Regions from separate parts of the Streptomyces kurssanovii genome, predicted to be linked through region 3. Evidence: predicted binding sites of a transcription regulator. Region 3 holds the regulator's gene; each other region holds the start of a gene.
What was found. Region 3 encodes HrcA, which represses chaperone genes, less so after heat shock. Its sites were predicted from a motif close to TTNGCACTCNGNNNNNCNGAGTGCNAA; they were not measured.
Positions count from the first base shown of each region.

Region 1 (4,779 bases), on a different contig from region 3:
CGGCCTTCTCCGGCTTGTCGGCGATGACGGCCTCGGTGGTCAGGAACAGCGCCGCGATGGAGGCCGCGTTCTGCAGAGCAGAGCGGGTCACCTTCGCGGGGTCGATGATGCCCTCGGCGATCATGTCGACGTACTCACCGGTCGCGGCGTTCAGGCCGTGGCCGACGGGCAGGTTGCGCACCTTCTCGACGATGACGCCACCCTCGAGACCACCGTTGACGGCGATCTGCTTGAGCGGGGCCTCCAGCGCGAGCTTCACGGCGTTGGCGCCGGTCGCCTCGTCGCCCTGGAGCTCGAGCTTCTCGAAGACCGAGGAGGCCTGGAGCAGGGCCACGCCACCACCGGCGACGATGCCCTCCTCGACGGCCGCCTTCGCGTTGCGAACGGCGTCCTCGATGCGGTGCTTGCGCTCCTTGAGCTCGACCTCGGTCGCCGCGCCGGCCTTGATGACGGCCACGCCGCCGGCCAGCTTCGCGAGGCGCTCCTGGAGCTTCTCGCGGTCGTAGTCCGAGTCGCTGTTCTCGATCTCGGCACGGATCTGGTTGACGCGACCCTGGACCTGGTCGCTGTCACCGGCACCGTCGACGATCGTGGTCTCGTCCTTGGTGATGACGACCTTGCGGGCGCGGCCCAGCAGGTCCAGGCCGGCGTTCTCGAGCTTGAGGCCGACCTCCTCGGAGATGACCGTGCCGCCCGTGAGGATGGCGATGTCGTTCAGCATGGCCTTGCGGCGGTCGCCGAAGCCCGGGGCCTTGACGGCGACGGACTTGAAGGTGCCGCGGATCTTGTTGACGACCAGGGTCGACAGGGCCTCACCCTCGACGTCCTCGGCGATGATCAGCAGCGGCTTGCCGGACTGCATGACCTTCTCCAGCAGCGGAAGGAGGTCCTTCACGTTGCCGACCTTGGAGTTGACGATCAGGATGTACGGGTCGTCCAGGGACGCCTCCATACGCTCCATGTCGGTGGCGAAGTACGCCGAGATGTAGCCCTTGTCGAAGCGCATACCCTCGGTGAGCTCGAGCTCCAGACCGAAGGTCTGGGACTCCTCGACGGTGATGACGCCTTCCTTGCCGACCTTGTCCATGGCCTCGGCGATGAGCTCACCGATCTGGACATCAGCGGCGGAGATGGAGGCGGTGGAGGCGATCTGCTCCTTGGTCTCCACGTCCTTGGCCTGCTCGAGCAGGGCGCCGGAGACGGCCTCGACGGCCTTCTCGATGCCGCGCTTCAGGGCCATCGGGTTGGCGCCGGCGGCCACGTTGCGCAGGCCCTCACGGACGAGCGCCTGGGCGAGGACGGTCGCGGTGGTCGTACCGTCACCGGCGACGTCGTCCGTCTTCTTGGCGACTTCCTTGACCAGCTCGGCGCCGATCTTCTCGTACGGGTCCTCGAGCTCGATCTCCTTGGCGATGGAAACACCATCGTTGGTGATCGTGGGGGCGCCCCACTTCTTCTCGAGGACGACGTTGCGACCCTTGGGGCCAAGGGTGACCTTGACGGCGTCGGCGAGCTGGTTCATCCCGCGCTCGAGACCGCGCCGTGCCTCCTCGTCGAACGCGATGATCTTGGCCATGTGAAGTGGTCCTCCCGGACTGGGGTGGATTGCTTCGGATCGCATCCGGCGCCCGCGACGGACGGCCTGCGCGCCTTGTGGTTCCTTGCCCCACCAGGCTCACGGACCTCACCGACCCGATCCAAGTTCTGTCACTCTCACTGGGAGAGTGCTAACGCCAATGATTAGCACTCGACCCCTGAGAGTGCAAGCGCCTTCGAAGGCTCCATGAGGGCCGGCGGTCGGTGGGGACACCACCCGGGCGAAGCTCTGGGGGAGGGTGGACGCACGCGCGCCTCCGATGAAGGCTCGGCGGCCGCGGCGGTGTCCGGACACGCGTGAGGGGCCCGCTTCCCGGTGGCCGGGAGGCGAGCCCCTCATGCGTGAGTGCGTCGGTGGCCGATCGCGCCTCGATCAGTTGGATCAGACGGCGAGCTTGACCATGTCCGCCTGCGGACCCTTCTGGCCCTGCGAGATCTCGAATTCGACTCGCTGACCTTCTTCAAGGGTGCGGTATCCGTCCATCTGGATCGCGCTGTAGTGGACGAAAACATCCGCACCACCGTCGACCGCGATGAAGCCGTACCCCTTCTCCGCGTTGAACCACTTGACGGTGCCCTGAGCCATGCCTAACTCCCCTATTACTGGCCCTTGCGCAGGACCGCACTTCGCGGACCCGGGTCAGACCTCCACCCCAGCAGGAGGGGTGTGCGCCGGAACGCGTCGACCGCGGCTGAATGTATCTGCCCAACTGCCCTCTGCAACAGGTCAATCGGACGAGAAATCTGGGCAGGACCGAACGACCGATCCGTGTCAATTCATGGAATTCCGGGGCAAGTCGGGCCCGGCAAATAACGCCTAAGTGGCAATTCGATCGCATGGTTTGGCCGCATTCTTGCGGAACTTGAAGGCATTCTCGAGCGGCCGGCGAAGGGGGCTTCCCAAACTCTACCGCGCTCAACCATGCAGAATTGCCCCCTCCGCTTCTCTGGCGGAGGGGGCAATTCAGTAACTGCGGGTAAATCCCTGGGGAAAGCTTGGCGTCCGCTCCCCCGATACCGTCAGCCGCCGGCGACGGCGGGGATGATCGACACGCCCGCACCGTCCGGCGTGGCCGTCTCGAGGCCCTGCTCGAAACGGACATCGTCGTCGTTCACGTACACGTTGACGAACCGGCGCAGCTTGCCCTGGTCGTCCAGGACACGGGCGGCGATGCCCGTGTGGTTCTTCTCCAGGTCCGCGATGACCTCGGCGAGGGTCGCGCCCTCCGCCGGGACCTCGGCCCGGCCGCCCGTGTACGTACGGAGGATGGTGGGGATGCGGACGTTGACGCTCATGTTCGTCACCTCTCGGCGGAGTACGGCGTGGCAGTGCGGAGCAAGGTTCTCAGTGGGCGGCCAGGCCCGCGTCGCGGAACGCGGCCAGGCTCGGGCGGATGACGGCGGTCGCCTGCGAGGTCTCCGCGACGGCGTCGAGGGTCTTGAGACCGTCGCCGGTGTTGAGCACGACGGTGGTGAGCGCCGGGTCGAGCAGGCCCGCCTCGATCAGCTTCTTCGTCACACCCACCGTCACGCCACCGGCCGTCTCGGCGAAGATGCCCTCGGTGCGGGCCAGCAGCTTGATCGCGTCGACGACCTGCTCGTCGTTCACGTCCTCGACGGCTCCGCCCGTGCGACGCGCGATGTCCAGCACGTACGGGCCGTCGGCCGGGTTGCCGATGGCGAGGGACTTGGCGATGGTGTTCGGCTTCTGGGGCCGCACGACGTCGTGACCGGCCTTGAAGGCGGTCGACACCGGCGAACAGCCCTCGGCCTGGGCGCCGAAGATCTTGTACGGCTTGTCCTCGACGAGCCCGAGCTTGATCAGCTCCTGAAGACCCTTGTCGATCTTCGTGAGCTGGGAGCCGGAGGCGATCGGGACGACCAGCTGGTCCGGCAGCCGCCAGCCGAGCTGCTCGCAGATCTCGTACGCGAGGGTCTTGGAGCCCTCCGCGTAGTACGGGCGGAGGTTGACGTTGACGAAGCCCCAGCCCTCGCCCAGCGGGTCGCCGATGAGCTCGGAGCAGAAGCGGTTCACGTCGTCGTAGTTGCCCTCGATGCCGACGAGCTCGCCGCCGTACACCGCGGCCATGACGACCTTGCCCTGCTCGAGGTCGTGGGGGATGAACACGCAGGAGCGGAAACCGGCCCGCGCGGCGGCGGCGCCGACCGCGCCCGCGAGGTTGCCCGTGGAGGAGCAGGACAGGGTGGTGAAGCCGAAGGCACGGGCGGCCTCGAGGGCCTGGGCGACGACCCGGTCCTTGAAGGAGTGCGTCGGGTTGCCGGAGTCGTCCTTGATGAAAAGGCCGCCGGTGACGCCCAGTTCGCGGGCGAGGTTGTCGGCCTTGACCAGCTTGGTCCAGCCCGGGTTCAGGTTCGGCTTGTCGGCCACGTCGGCCGGGACGGGCAGCAGCGGGGCGTAGCGCCAGATGTTGGCCGGGCCCGCCTCGATCCGCTTCCGGAGCTCTTCGGGGCTGCCGCTCGGCAGGTCGTAGGCGACTTCGAGCGGCCCGAAACACTCGGCGCAGGCGAAGATGGGACCGAGTTCGAAACGCTGTCCGCACTCGCGGCACGAGAGTGCGGCGGCGGGGCCGAGGTCCACGGAGGTGGACGCGGTGGCGGAGGTGCTGGTGCTGGTGCTTGCGACGGTCTGCGCAGCCATGATGGCGAGGCCCTTTCTCCTCATCTTCCTCGTGACGCACTTCGCCACGAGACGGAATTGGCACCTTCCCCACCGTGACCTCGCGGTCGGCGGGAGGGTTGCCGGGGCTTCAACGGGCCGTTCCCTCTGCCCCTCTGGATGAGCGGTATGGCTCCGGACGTGCGGTCCGGGCGTTTGTGTGCTGGGACCCCCCGAGATGCGAGGGTCCTTCGCGTTGCTCAAGACTGTAACCGAAGCCCCGGACGCTTGAGATAGTCGTCCGACCCGCGAGATGGATCACACGACCGACTGTCGATCGACTGTCAAGGGAGACGCGAAGTGCTCGATGAGGTGGCCCGCTGGCTGAGCCGGCGCTCCTGGTCCGCGTCCGACCGCTCCCTCGAGAGGCTGATGTCCGCCAAGGTCAGGCAGGGCACGACCGTCAGCGTCGTGCTCCCCGCGCTGAACGAGGAAGCGACGGTCGGAGAGATCGTCACGATCATCCGCCGGGAGCTGATGGAGAACACCCCGCTCGTCGACGAGCT
Region 1 is NZ_JBFAQK010000008.1:117,212-121,990, reverse strand. Features, by position in the region: gene groL (chaperonin GroEL) at 1-1,576, opposite strand, end outside; gene AB0K36_RS09285 (cold-shock protein) at 1,979-2,182, opposite strand; gene AB0K36_RS09280 (MoaD/ThiS family protein) at 2,617-2,892, opposite strand; gene thrC (threonine synthase) at 2,942-4,255, opposite strand; SAM riboswitch class I at 4,273-4,400, opposite strand; gene AB0K36_RS09270 (glucosyl-3-phosphoglycerate synthase) at 4,574-4,779, shown strand, end outside.
Region 1: groL (chaperonin GroEL) is a predicted target of HrcA. The motif match lies at 1,705-1,731, and genes of this name have one in related genera.

Region 2 (4,779 bases), on a different contig from region 3:
GACGCGGCCCGCGACGTCCTCGGACTTGCCGCCACCGTCGACGATGGTGGTGTCGTCCTTGGTGATGGTCACGCGGCGGGCGGTGCCCAGCACGTCCAGACCGGCCTGGTCGAGCTTGAGGCCGACCTCTTCGGCGATGACGGTGGCACCGGTGAGGGTGGCCATGTCGCCGAGCATCGCCTTGCGGCGGTCGCCGAAGCCGGGGGCCTTGACGGCCACCGCGTTGAAGGTGCCGCGGATCTTGTTCACGACGAGGGTGGAGAGCGCCTCGCCCTCGACATCCTCGGCGATGATCAGCAGCGGCTTGGAGCCACCGGCCTGGATGACCTTCTCCAGCAGCGGCAGCATGTCCTGGATGGAGGTGATCTTGCCCTGGTGGATCAGGATGTACGGGTCGTCGAGGACGGCCTCCATACGCTCCTGGTCGGTCACCATGTACGGGGACAGGTAGCCCTTGTCGAAGGCCATGCCCTCGGTGAAGTCGAGCTCCAGACCGAAGGTGTTGGACTCCTCGACGGTGATGACACCGTCCTTGCCGACCTTGTCCATCGCCTCGGCGATGAGCTCGCCGACCTGCTGGTCCTGCGCGGAGAGCGCGGCCACGGCGGCGATGTCGGCCTTGTCCTCGATCGGGCGGGCGGTCGCGAGGAGCTCCTCGGACACGGCCTTGACCGCGGCGTCGATGCCCTTCTTCAGGGCGGCCGGGGAGGCACCGGCGGCGACGTTGCGCAGACCCTCGCGGACCAGCGCCTGGGCCAGCACGGTGGCGGTGGTCGTACCGTCACCCGCGATGTCGTTGGTCTTGGTCGCCACCTCCTTCACCAGCTGGGCGCCCAGGTTCTCGTACGGGTCCTCGATCTCGACCTCGCGGGCGATGGTGACGCCGTCGTTGGTGATGGTGGGAGCGCCGAACTTCTTGTCGATGACGACGTTGCGGCCGCGGGGGCCGATCGTCACCTTGACCGTGTCGGCAAGCTTGTTGACGCCGCGCTCGAGGGCGCGACGGGCGTCCTCGTCGAACTTCAGGATCTTCGCCATGGGAGCGGTTCAGCCCTCTCGGATTTCGTGTTCAAAGAACTGCGCCCCTCGCCGCCCGGCATCAGCGGGGTGGCCAGGGGCGCAGCTCAGAGGCAGAACTGGCGCGGAATCCCAGGGGTCGATGACCCCTGAGCGCGCCCCTGCTTTTCTACTTCTCGACGATCGCGAGCACGTCGCGGGCCGAGAGGACGAGGTACTCCTCGCCGCTGTACTTCACTTCGGTGCCGCCGTACTTGCTGTACAGCACGATGTCGCCGGTCTTCACGTCGAGCGGCAGGCGCTCGCCGTTCTCGAAGCGGCCCGGGCCCACGGCCAGGACGACGCCCTCCTGGGGCTTCTCCTTGGCGGTGTCCGGAATAACCAGGCCAGAGGCCGTGGTCTGCTCGGCGTCGAGCGGCTGGACCACAATGCGGTCCTCGAGCGGCTTGATGGCAACCTTGGAGCTGGCGGTCGTCACGATCCGACCTCCCCCTTCGGAGATCACGGGGTTAACTGATCTGAGGTGGCGACCAGGTCGATCCGTCGTCGCGGGTGCCGGACCTGCCCGTCGCTGTGTTGGCACTCTCACTTGGTGAGTGCCAGGGCCGAGACTATGACTGCGATTAGCACTCGGTCAAGCGGAGTGCCAATGCGAGACCGCGTGGCGTTCCGATTCGGACTCCGGGCCGGCCGCTGCCCCGCGTCCCGGCCACGGCCCCCGGCCGCTCGACGGCCTCGGGCTCAGACGTAGTCCTCGAGCCTGGCCACGGCGTAGCCCTTCTCCGTGATCGTCCGCATCACCCGCCGGATCATGTCCGGCATGCTGCCCGCCCAGTCCTCCTCGCCACGGAAGTGCGTGAGGATGATGTCGCCCGGGTGCAGGTCCCGGTCCCACTCGCGCCACTCCATGTGGTCGGGGAACGCTTCCGAGGCCCACAGCGGCACGGCCTCGATCCCGCACTTCTTGGCGACGCGCAGGGTGTCCTTGTTGTAGTTCCCGTACGGCGGGCGCATCAGCCGCGGCCGGCTCCCGTACCGCTTCTCCAGCTTGTCCTGCTGGCCGCAGATCTCACGCTTCTGCTCGGCGTACGAAAGCCCGGGCAGATAAGGGTGGTTGAGCGTGTGGTTGTGCAGGGCCACTCCGCCGTCCCGCATCTTCTCGAAGTAGCCGTAGTCGTCGTTGATGACGTAGTCGCTCAGGAACGCGCTGTACGGGATCCGCAGGTCGGACATCATCCGCAGCAGTTCGGGGTCCTTCTCCGCGCCGTCGTCGATCGTCAGGAAGACGATCTTCTCCTTCGTCGGGACGGTGGTGAACACGGGCGGCAGCCCCTCCCCGCCCTTCACCTCGAACCCCTTGCGGGTGGTGATCCGCGGCTTGACGGCGGGCGGCGGCGGCGCCGCCAGCGGCGTCCGCTCGAGCCCCCACTTCTTCGCGGCGGCGGCGCGGGCCTTCTGGCTGATCGCGGCCTTCTCCCGGTGCGCCGACCCGCCACCGGCGGCCTCGCGGGCCTTCCGGGCGTCCGGCTTCTGCGCCTGCGGGCCCCGTCGCGCTTCCTTCTCGGCGGCGGGCCGGGCCGAGCGGGGGGCCTCGGGCGGCCCCTCGGCCGCACAGCCGGAGCCGAGCGCGGCGACGACGAGCGAGACAAGGGCCGCACGGACCCGATACGCTCTCAGTTTTCCCTTTTGTCGTACTAGCTGCATGGCGACGCATCCTGTCAGCGCGCCACCCGCTCACCCGTCCGACACCGCCGTCATGAGCGCACCATCCCCCACCTGGCCCACAATGGCCCGGTGAACGACCTCGATCCGCTCGCCGCCTTCACCGCACTGCGCACCGAGGAGGGCGAAGCGCTGCTGGCCTCGCTGGCCTCCTACGACCCCGCCCGTGAACTGGCCGTCGCGACCCGCCTGCGACGCGAGCACCCGGCAGCCCTGGTCTCGGCTGCGCTGGGGCAGGCCCGGCTGCGGCAGCGGGCGGCGGCGAAGTTCGGCGAGGAGGACGCCCGCCGGATGTTCTTCACCCCGAACGGCGTCGAGCAGTCCACCCGCCGCTCCGTCGCGGACCACCGGGCCGCGCGGTTCGCCGCGCTCGGGGTGCGCAGCGTCGCGGACCTGTGCAGCGGCATCGGCGGCGACGCGATCGCCCTGGCCCGGGCGGGCATCTCGGTCCTGGCCGTCGACCGCGACCCGCTCACGGCGGAAGTCGCACGTGCGAACGCCGAAGCGCTGGGCCTGTCCGCCCTGGTCGAGGTCCGCCGCGCGGACGTCACGGACATCGACACCACTCCGTACGACGCGGTCTTCGCCGACCCGGCCCGCCGCGGCGGACGTGGCCGCATCTTCGATCCGGAGGCGTACTCCCCGCCCCTGTCCTGGGCGATCGGCGCGGCCCGCGGCCGCCCCCACGCAGCCCTGAAGGTCGCCCCGGGCATCCCCCACGAGGCGGTGCCCGAGGACGCGGAGGCCGAGTGGATCTCGGACGGCGGTGACGTCAAGGAAGCGGTGCTCTGGTTCGGCACGGCACCGTCCACGGTCCGCGCCACCCTCCTCCCGGGCCCGCACACCCTGACCGGCCGCGGACTGCCGAACCCGCCGGTGCGCCCGGTCGGCCGCTACCTCTACGAACCCGACGGGGCCGCGATCCGCGCCCACCTGGTCGCGGAGGTCGCTCAGGACGTGTCGGGCGGCCTTCTCGACGAGACGATCGCGTACATCACCTCGGACGAACTGCGCCCGACCCCGTATGCGACGGCTTACGAGATCACCGACGAACTCCCCTTCAACCTCAAGAAGTTGAAGGCGCTGCTCCGGGAGCGCGGGGTCGGCAACCTCACCGTGAAGAAGCGCGGCTCAGCGGTCGAACCGGAAGAGATCCGCCGCAAGGTGAAGCCGCAGGGGCCGAACGCGGCAACGGTCTTCCTGACCCGGGTGGCGGGAGCGCCGACGATGCTGATCGGCCGGCCGGTGTAGCGGACATCGCATTCCCTCTGCCTTTGCAAAGGAGAGGGCAAACCGACATCGTCGGGTCAGCGGTGCGCGCCGCCCCGCTCCGTGGTGGGACGTGCCGGGCGTGACAGCAGCCGGAGCGCCCAGCGGTAGTGGCTCACCGCCTTCACGATGCCGATCAGGCCGGTGATCCACAGGATCAGGCCCAGGCCCATCAACAGGACGACACCGGCCAGGGCGTCCTCGCCCGGGCGGGCGCCGGCCGGGACCGTGAAGGAGAGCCACAGGCCGTACGCGCACAGCAGGAACGAGGGCAGGAACCAGAGGAGGCTCAGGCCCGGTGCGCCGTGGCGGGCGTCGCCCGCGGGGTCGCGGGCCAGCGCGCTCCAGCGGCGCAGCCGCCCGCGTACCTCGGCGTCGTGGGCGATGCCGAAGCCGATGACCAGCCCGGTCGGGATCATGAATCCGAGACCGATGGCACCGGCGACCACGCCGAAGAGGGGGCTGAAGACGTCCACCGCTTCGGAGAACATCTGGAGCGCCGCTCCGAACATCGCCCACCCGATGGCGAATCCGGCCGCCGTCAGCCACAGCAACAGCAGCCGCACCGGACCGATGCTCAGGCGCAGAAGCTCACCCATCGCCCTGGTCCGGTCCGCCAACAGGGCCTCCCGGTCGGGCCATGCCTGTATTTCGGCAGGCGGCGGCGGAGGCGGGAGGGCACGTGGGGACATGCGACGAGGTTACCGGCCGGTCTCCGGCGCGGTGCGTGCCGCCCGTTCCAGCAGCAGGACCCGTTCACGGGCGTTGCGG
Region 2 is NZ_JBFAQK010000001.1:226,388-231,166, reverse strand. Features, by position in the region: gene groL (chaperonin GroEL) at 1-1,038, opposite strand, end outside; gene groES (co-chaperone GroES) at 1,187-1,495, opposite strand; gene AB0K36_RS01160 (polysaccharide deacetylase family protein) at 1,759-2,721, opposite strand; gene AB0K36_RS01155 (THUMP-like domain-containing protein) at 2,812-3,990, shown strand; gene AB0K36_RS01150 (hypothetical protein) at 4,047-4,700, opposite strand; gene AB0K36_RS01145 (RNA polymerase sigma factor) at 4,710-4,779, opposite strand, start outside.
Region 2: groES (co-chaperone GroES) is a predicted target of HrcA. The motif match lies at 1,641-1,667, and genes of this name have one in related genera.

Region 3 (4,779 bases):
GCGCCGCCGGCCATGGGTGCCTGCACGATCGGATGACGGCAGAGGCCGGCCAGCACGGATGACGACATGCACGCATCGTGCCACGTCCCCGCGACGGGGCCGAATCCCCCATTCCGCCTGAGCCGTCACCGGGCGGGCCGACGTCGTCGGCCCCCCGGCGATCACCGGCTAACGCCCGTTGAACGCGTCCTTCAGCCGCGAGAACAGCCCCTGCTGGCCCGGCTGGAACTGGCCCAGCGGCCGCTCCTCGCCCCGCAGCTTCGCCAGGTCCCTCAGCAGTCGCTCCTGCTCCACGTCCAGCTTGGTCGGCGTCGTCACCTCGACGTGCACGATCAGGTCGCCCCGGCCGCCGCCGCGCAGGTGCGTGATGCCGCGGCCGTGCAGCGGGATCGACTGGCCGGACTGCGTGCCCGGGCGGATGTCGACCTCCTCCACGCCGTCGAGCGTCTCGAGCGGGCACTTCGTGCCCAGCGCCGCCGCGGTCATGGGGATCGTCACCGTGCAGTGCAGGTCGTCGCCGCGCCGCTGGAAGACGGGGTGGGCGACCTCGTGGATCTCGACGTACAGGTCACCGGCGGGGCCGCCGCCGGGGCCGACCTCGCCCTCGCCCGCGAGCTGGATCCGGGTGCCGTTGTCGACACCGGCCGGGATCTTCACGGTCAGCGTCCGCCGCGACCGGATGCGGCCGTCGCCGGCGCACTCGGGGCACGGGGTCGGCACGACGGTGCCGAAGCCCTGGCACTGCGGGCAGGGCCGCGACGTCATGACCTGGCCCAGGAAGGACCGCGTCACCTGCGAGACCTCGCCGCGTCCGCGGCACATGTCGCAGGTCTGCGCCGATGTGCCGGGCGCCGCGCCTTCGCCGGAGCACGTCGTGCAGACGACGGCCGTGTCGACCTGGATGTCCTTCGTGGTGCCGAAGGCCGCTTCGCTGAGCTCGATCTCCAGCCGGATCATCGCGTCCTGGCCGCGGCGCGTACGCGAGCGCGGCCCGCGCTGCGACGCCGTGCCGAAGAACGCGTCCATGATGTCGGAGAAGTTGCCGAAGCCGCCCGCGCCGAAGCCTCCGGCGCCGCCGCCCCCCGCCTGCGAGAGCGGATCGCCGCCGAGGTCGTAGACCTGCTTCTTCTGCGGGTCCGAGAGCACCTCGTACGCGGCGTTGATCTCCTTGAAGCGCTCCTGCGTCTTCGGGTCCGGATTCACGTCCGGGTGGAGTTCGCGCGCGAGGCGGCGGAAGGCCTTCTTGATCTCGTCCTGCGATGCGTCGCGGCGTACGCCGAGTACGGCGTAGTAGTCCGTGGCCACTTACGACTCCGCCAGGATCTGTCCGACGTAACGTGCCACTGCGCGTACCGCTCCCATCGTTCCGGGGTAGTCCATGCGGGTCGGTCCGACCACGCCGAGTTTCGCTACTGCCTCGTCGCCCGAACCGTAGCCGACCGAGACCACGGACGTGGAGTTGAGGCCTTCATGGGCGTTCTCGTGACCGATACGTACGGTCATGCCCATACCGCCCGACTCATTCGCCTCGCCGAGCAGCTTCAGGAGCACCACATGCTCCTCGAGCGCCTCCAGCACCGGCCGGATGGTCAGCGGGAAGTCGTGTCCGAAGCGGGTCAGATTGGCGGTGCCGCCGATCACGAGCCGCTCCTCGGTCTCCTCGACCAGGGTCTCGAGCAGGGTGGAGAGCACCGTGGAGACGGTGCCGCGGTCCTCGTGCTCGAAGGATTCGGGAAGGTCCTGCACCAGCTGCGGCACGTCCGCGAAGCGGCGTCCCACGACCCGGCTGTTGAGCCGGGCCCGCAGGTCCGCGAGCGAGGTGTCGCCGAACGGGGCGGGGCAGTCGATCATGCGCTGCTCGACCCGGCCCGTGTCCGTGATCAGCACGAGCATCAGGCGGGCGGGCGCGAGGGAGAGGAGCTCCACGTGCCGGACCGTGGACCGGGTCAGCGACGGGTACTGGACGACGGCGACCTGCCGGGTGAGCTGCGCCAGCAGCCGCACCGTACGTCCCACGACGTCGTCGAGGTCGACCGCCCCGTCCAGGAAGTTCTGGATGGCGCGGCGCTCCGGCGACGACAGCGGCTTGACGCCGGCCAGCCGGTCGACGAACAGCCGGTACCCCTTGTCCGTGGGGATCCGCCCGGCGCTCGTGTGAGGCTGGGCGATGAAGCCCTCCTCCTCCAGCACGGCCATGTCGTTGCGGACGGTGGCCGGGGAGACGCCGAGGTTGTGACGCTCGGTGAGGGCCTTGGACCCGACAGGTTCCTCGGTGCCGACGTAGTCCTGGACGATGGCGCGCAGCACCTCGAGCCTGCGTTCGCTGAGCATTCGCGCACCTCCAGCTGTGGTTCCTCTGTGTGTCCTGGCACTCGGTGCGCCCGAGTGCCAGCATTCCCCCGGCCAGTGTACGGCTGCCGGGTACGCGGGTAGCAAGGGTGGCCGACCGTGCGGTCGGACACGCGCTCGTGCGGCCCGCGCAGGTCGATGCGGATGTGATGCGGATAGCGTCGCCGTATGGACGTCAGTTGGGAAGACTTCGGCTGGGAACGGCTGGCCGAGGGGGTCGGCCGCCGCCGCCTCCCGGGATGGGACGCGACCGTCGGCCTGGTCGCCGGCGAGGACGCGGTGCTCATGTACGACACGGGCTCCACGCTCCGTGAGGGGGCCGAGCTGCGGGCCCAGGCGCAGGCGCTGCTGGGCGGGCGCCGAGTGACGCACATCGCACTCAGCCATCCCCACTTCGACCATGTGCTGGGCACGGCGGCCTTCGCGGGGGCGGAAGTGTACGGGGCTGTGGGCATGGACACGCTGCTGCGCCGGGAGCGGGACGCGCTCCGCGCGTCCGCGATCCGGCACGGGGTCGCTGCCGAGGAGGCGGCGGAGGCCGCGGACATGGTGGTGGCGCCGCAGCACGCGGTGTGCGGGGAGTGGACGCTCGACCTGGGCGGCCGTCAGGTGCTGCTGGCCAATGTGGGCCCCGGCCACTCCGGCCACGACCTGGCGCTGCTGGTGCCCGCCGAACGGGAGGTGGTGTTCTGCGGGGACCTGGTGGAGGAGTCCGGGGAGCCGCAGGCCGGCAGCGACGCCGTCGGGCCCCGGTGGCCCGCGGCCCTGGACAGGCTGCTGGCCCTCGGCGGCGAGGACGCCCTGTACGTCCCCGGGCACGGCGCGGTGGTGGACGCGGCGTTCGTACGGGCCCAGCGCGGCGAACTGGCGGCGCGTTTCGGCGTGTCGTAGCGGCGTGCGGCCGTATCGTCGTGCGAATGCGCAGCTACAGCCCTGATCTCACGCCGCCGTGGAAGCGGTCGAAGCCCGTGCCGGAGGTCCCGGCCGACCCTGAGCTGGTGGTCGAGGAGGTGTCGACCGGTTTCTGCGGCGCGGTGATCCGCTGCGAGGCGGGGACGGTCACCCTGGAGGACCGCTTCGGCAAGCACCGGGTGTTCCCGCTCGAGCCGCGGGGCTTCCTGCTGGAGGGCAAGGTCGTCACGCTGGTCCGTCCGGCCCCAGCGGCCCCGTCCCGTCCGTCCCGTACGGCCTCCGGCTCTCTCGCCGTTCCCGGCGCCCGGGCGCGGGTCGCGCGTGCGGGCCGCATCTACGTGGAGGGCCGCCACGACGCCGAGCTCGTGGAGCGGGTGTGGGGCGACGACCTGCGGATCGAGGGCGTGGTGGTCGAGTACCTGGAGGGCGTCGACGACCTGCCGTCGATCGTCGCGGACTTCTCCCCCGGCCCCGACGCCCGCCTCGGCGTCCTGGTGGACCACTTGGTCGAGGGCTCCAAGGAGTCGCGTATCGCGGCCTCGGTCACGGACCCGCACGTGCTGGTGGTGGGCCACCCGTACATCGACGTGTGGGAGGCGGTGAAGCCCTCTTCTGTGGGCATCCCGGCGTGGCCCACGGTGCCGCGCGGACAGGACTGGAAGACGGGCGTGTGCCGCGCCCTCGGCTGGCCGGAGAACACGGGCGCGGCCTGGCAGCACATCCTGTCGAAGGTGACGAGCTACAAGGACCTGGAGCCTGCGCTGCTGGGGCGGGTCGAGGAGCTGATCGACTTCGTCACGGTGTCCGACTAGCGGGGACGCCCGGGCAAGGTCCCGGATTCACCCCGGCGAGTGATCAGTCCACCAGGTCCCGCACCACCGCGTCCGCCAGCAGCCGTCCCCGCAGGGTCAGCACCGCGCGACCGGCCTCGTACGGGCCGGGCTCCAGCAGCCCGTCCGCCAGGGAACGGGCGGCCGCCGCGAGGCCCGCCTCACGCAGGAGGTCCAGCGGTACGCCCTCACGCAGCCGCAGCTCCAGCAGGATGCGCTCCACGCGGCGGTCCTCCTCGGGAAGGAGCTCGCGGCCCGCGCCGGGCGAGCGGCCCTCCGCCAGGGCGGCCGCGTACGCGCCCGGGTGCTTCACGTTCCACCAGCGCACGCCGCCGACGTGGCTGTGCGCCCCTGGGCCGGCGCCCCACCAGTCGGCGCCGCGCCAGTACAGCTCGTTGTGCAGACAACGGCCTTCCGGCGAGGTGGCCCAGTTGGACACCTCGTACCAGTCGTAGCCGGCCGCGCCGAGCACCTCGTCGGCGATCAGATAGCGGTCGGCGTGGACGTCGTCGTCGGTCATGGGCACCTCGCCGCGGCGGATGCGGCGAGCGAGCTGTGTGCCCTCCTCCACGATCAGCGCGTACGCCGACACATGGTCCGGTCCCGCGCCCACGGCGGACTCCAGCGAGGCCCGCCAGTCGTCGTCGCTCTCGCCCGGGGTGCCGTAGATCAGGTCGAGGTTCACATG
Region 3 is NZ_JBFAQK010000064.1:23,924-28,702, reverse strand. Features, by position in the region: gene AB0K36_RS29780 (nitronate monooxygenase) at 1-68, opposite strand, end outside; gene dnaJ (molecular chaperone DnaJ) at 169-1,305, opposite strand; gene hrcA (heat-inducible transcriptional repressor HrcA) at 1,306-2,331, opposite strand; gene AB0K36_RS29765 (MBL fold metallo-hydrolase) at 2,518-3,240, shown strand; gene AB0K36_RS29760 (DUF3097 domain-containing protein) at 3,267-4,073, shown strand; gene hemW (radical SAM family heme chaperone HemW) at 4,117-4,779, opposite strand, start outside.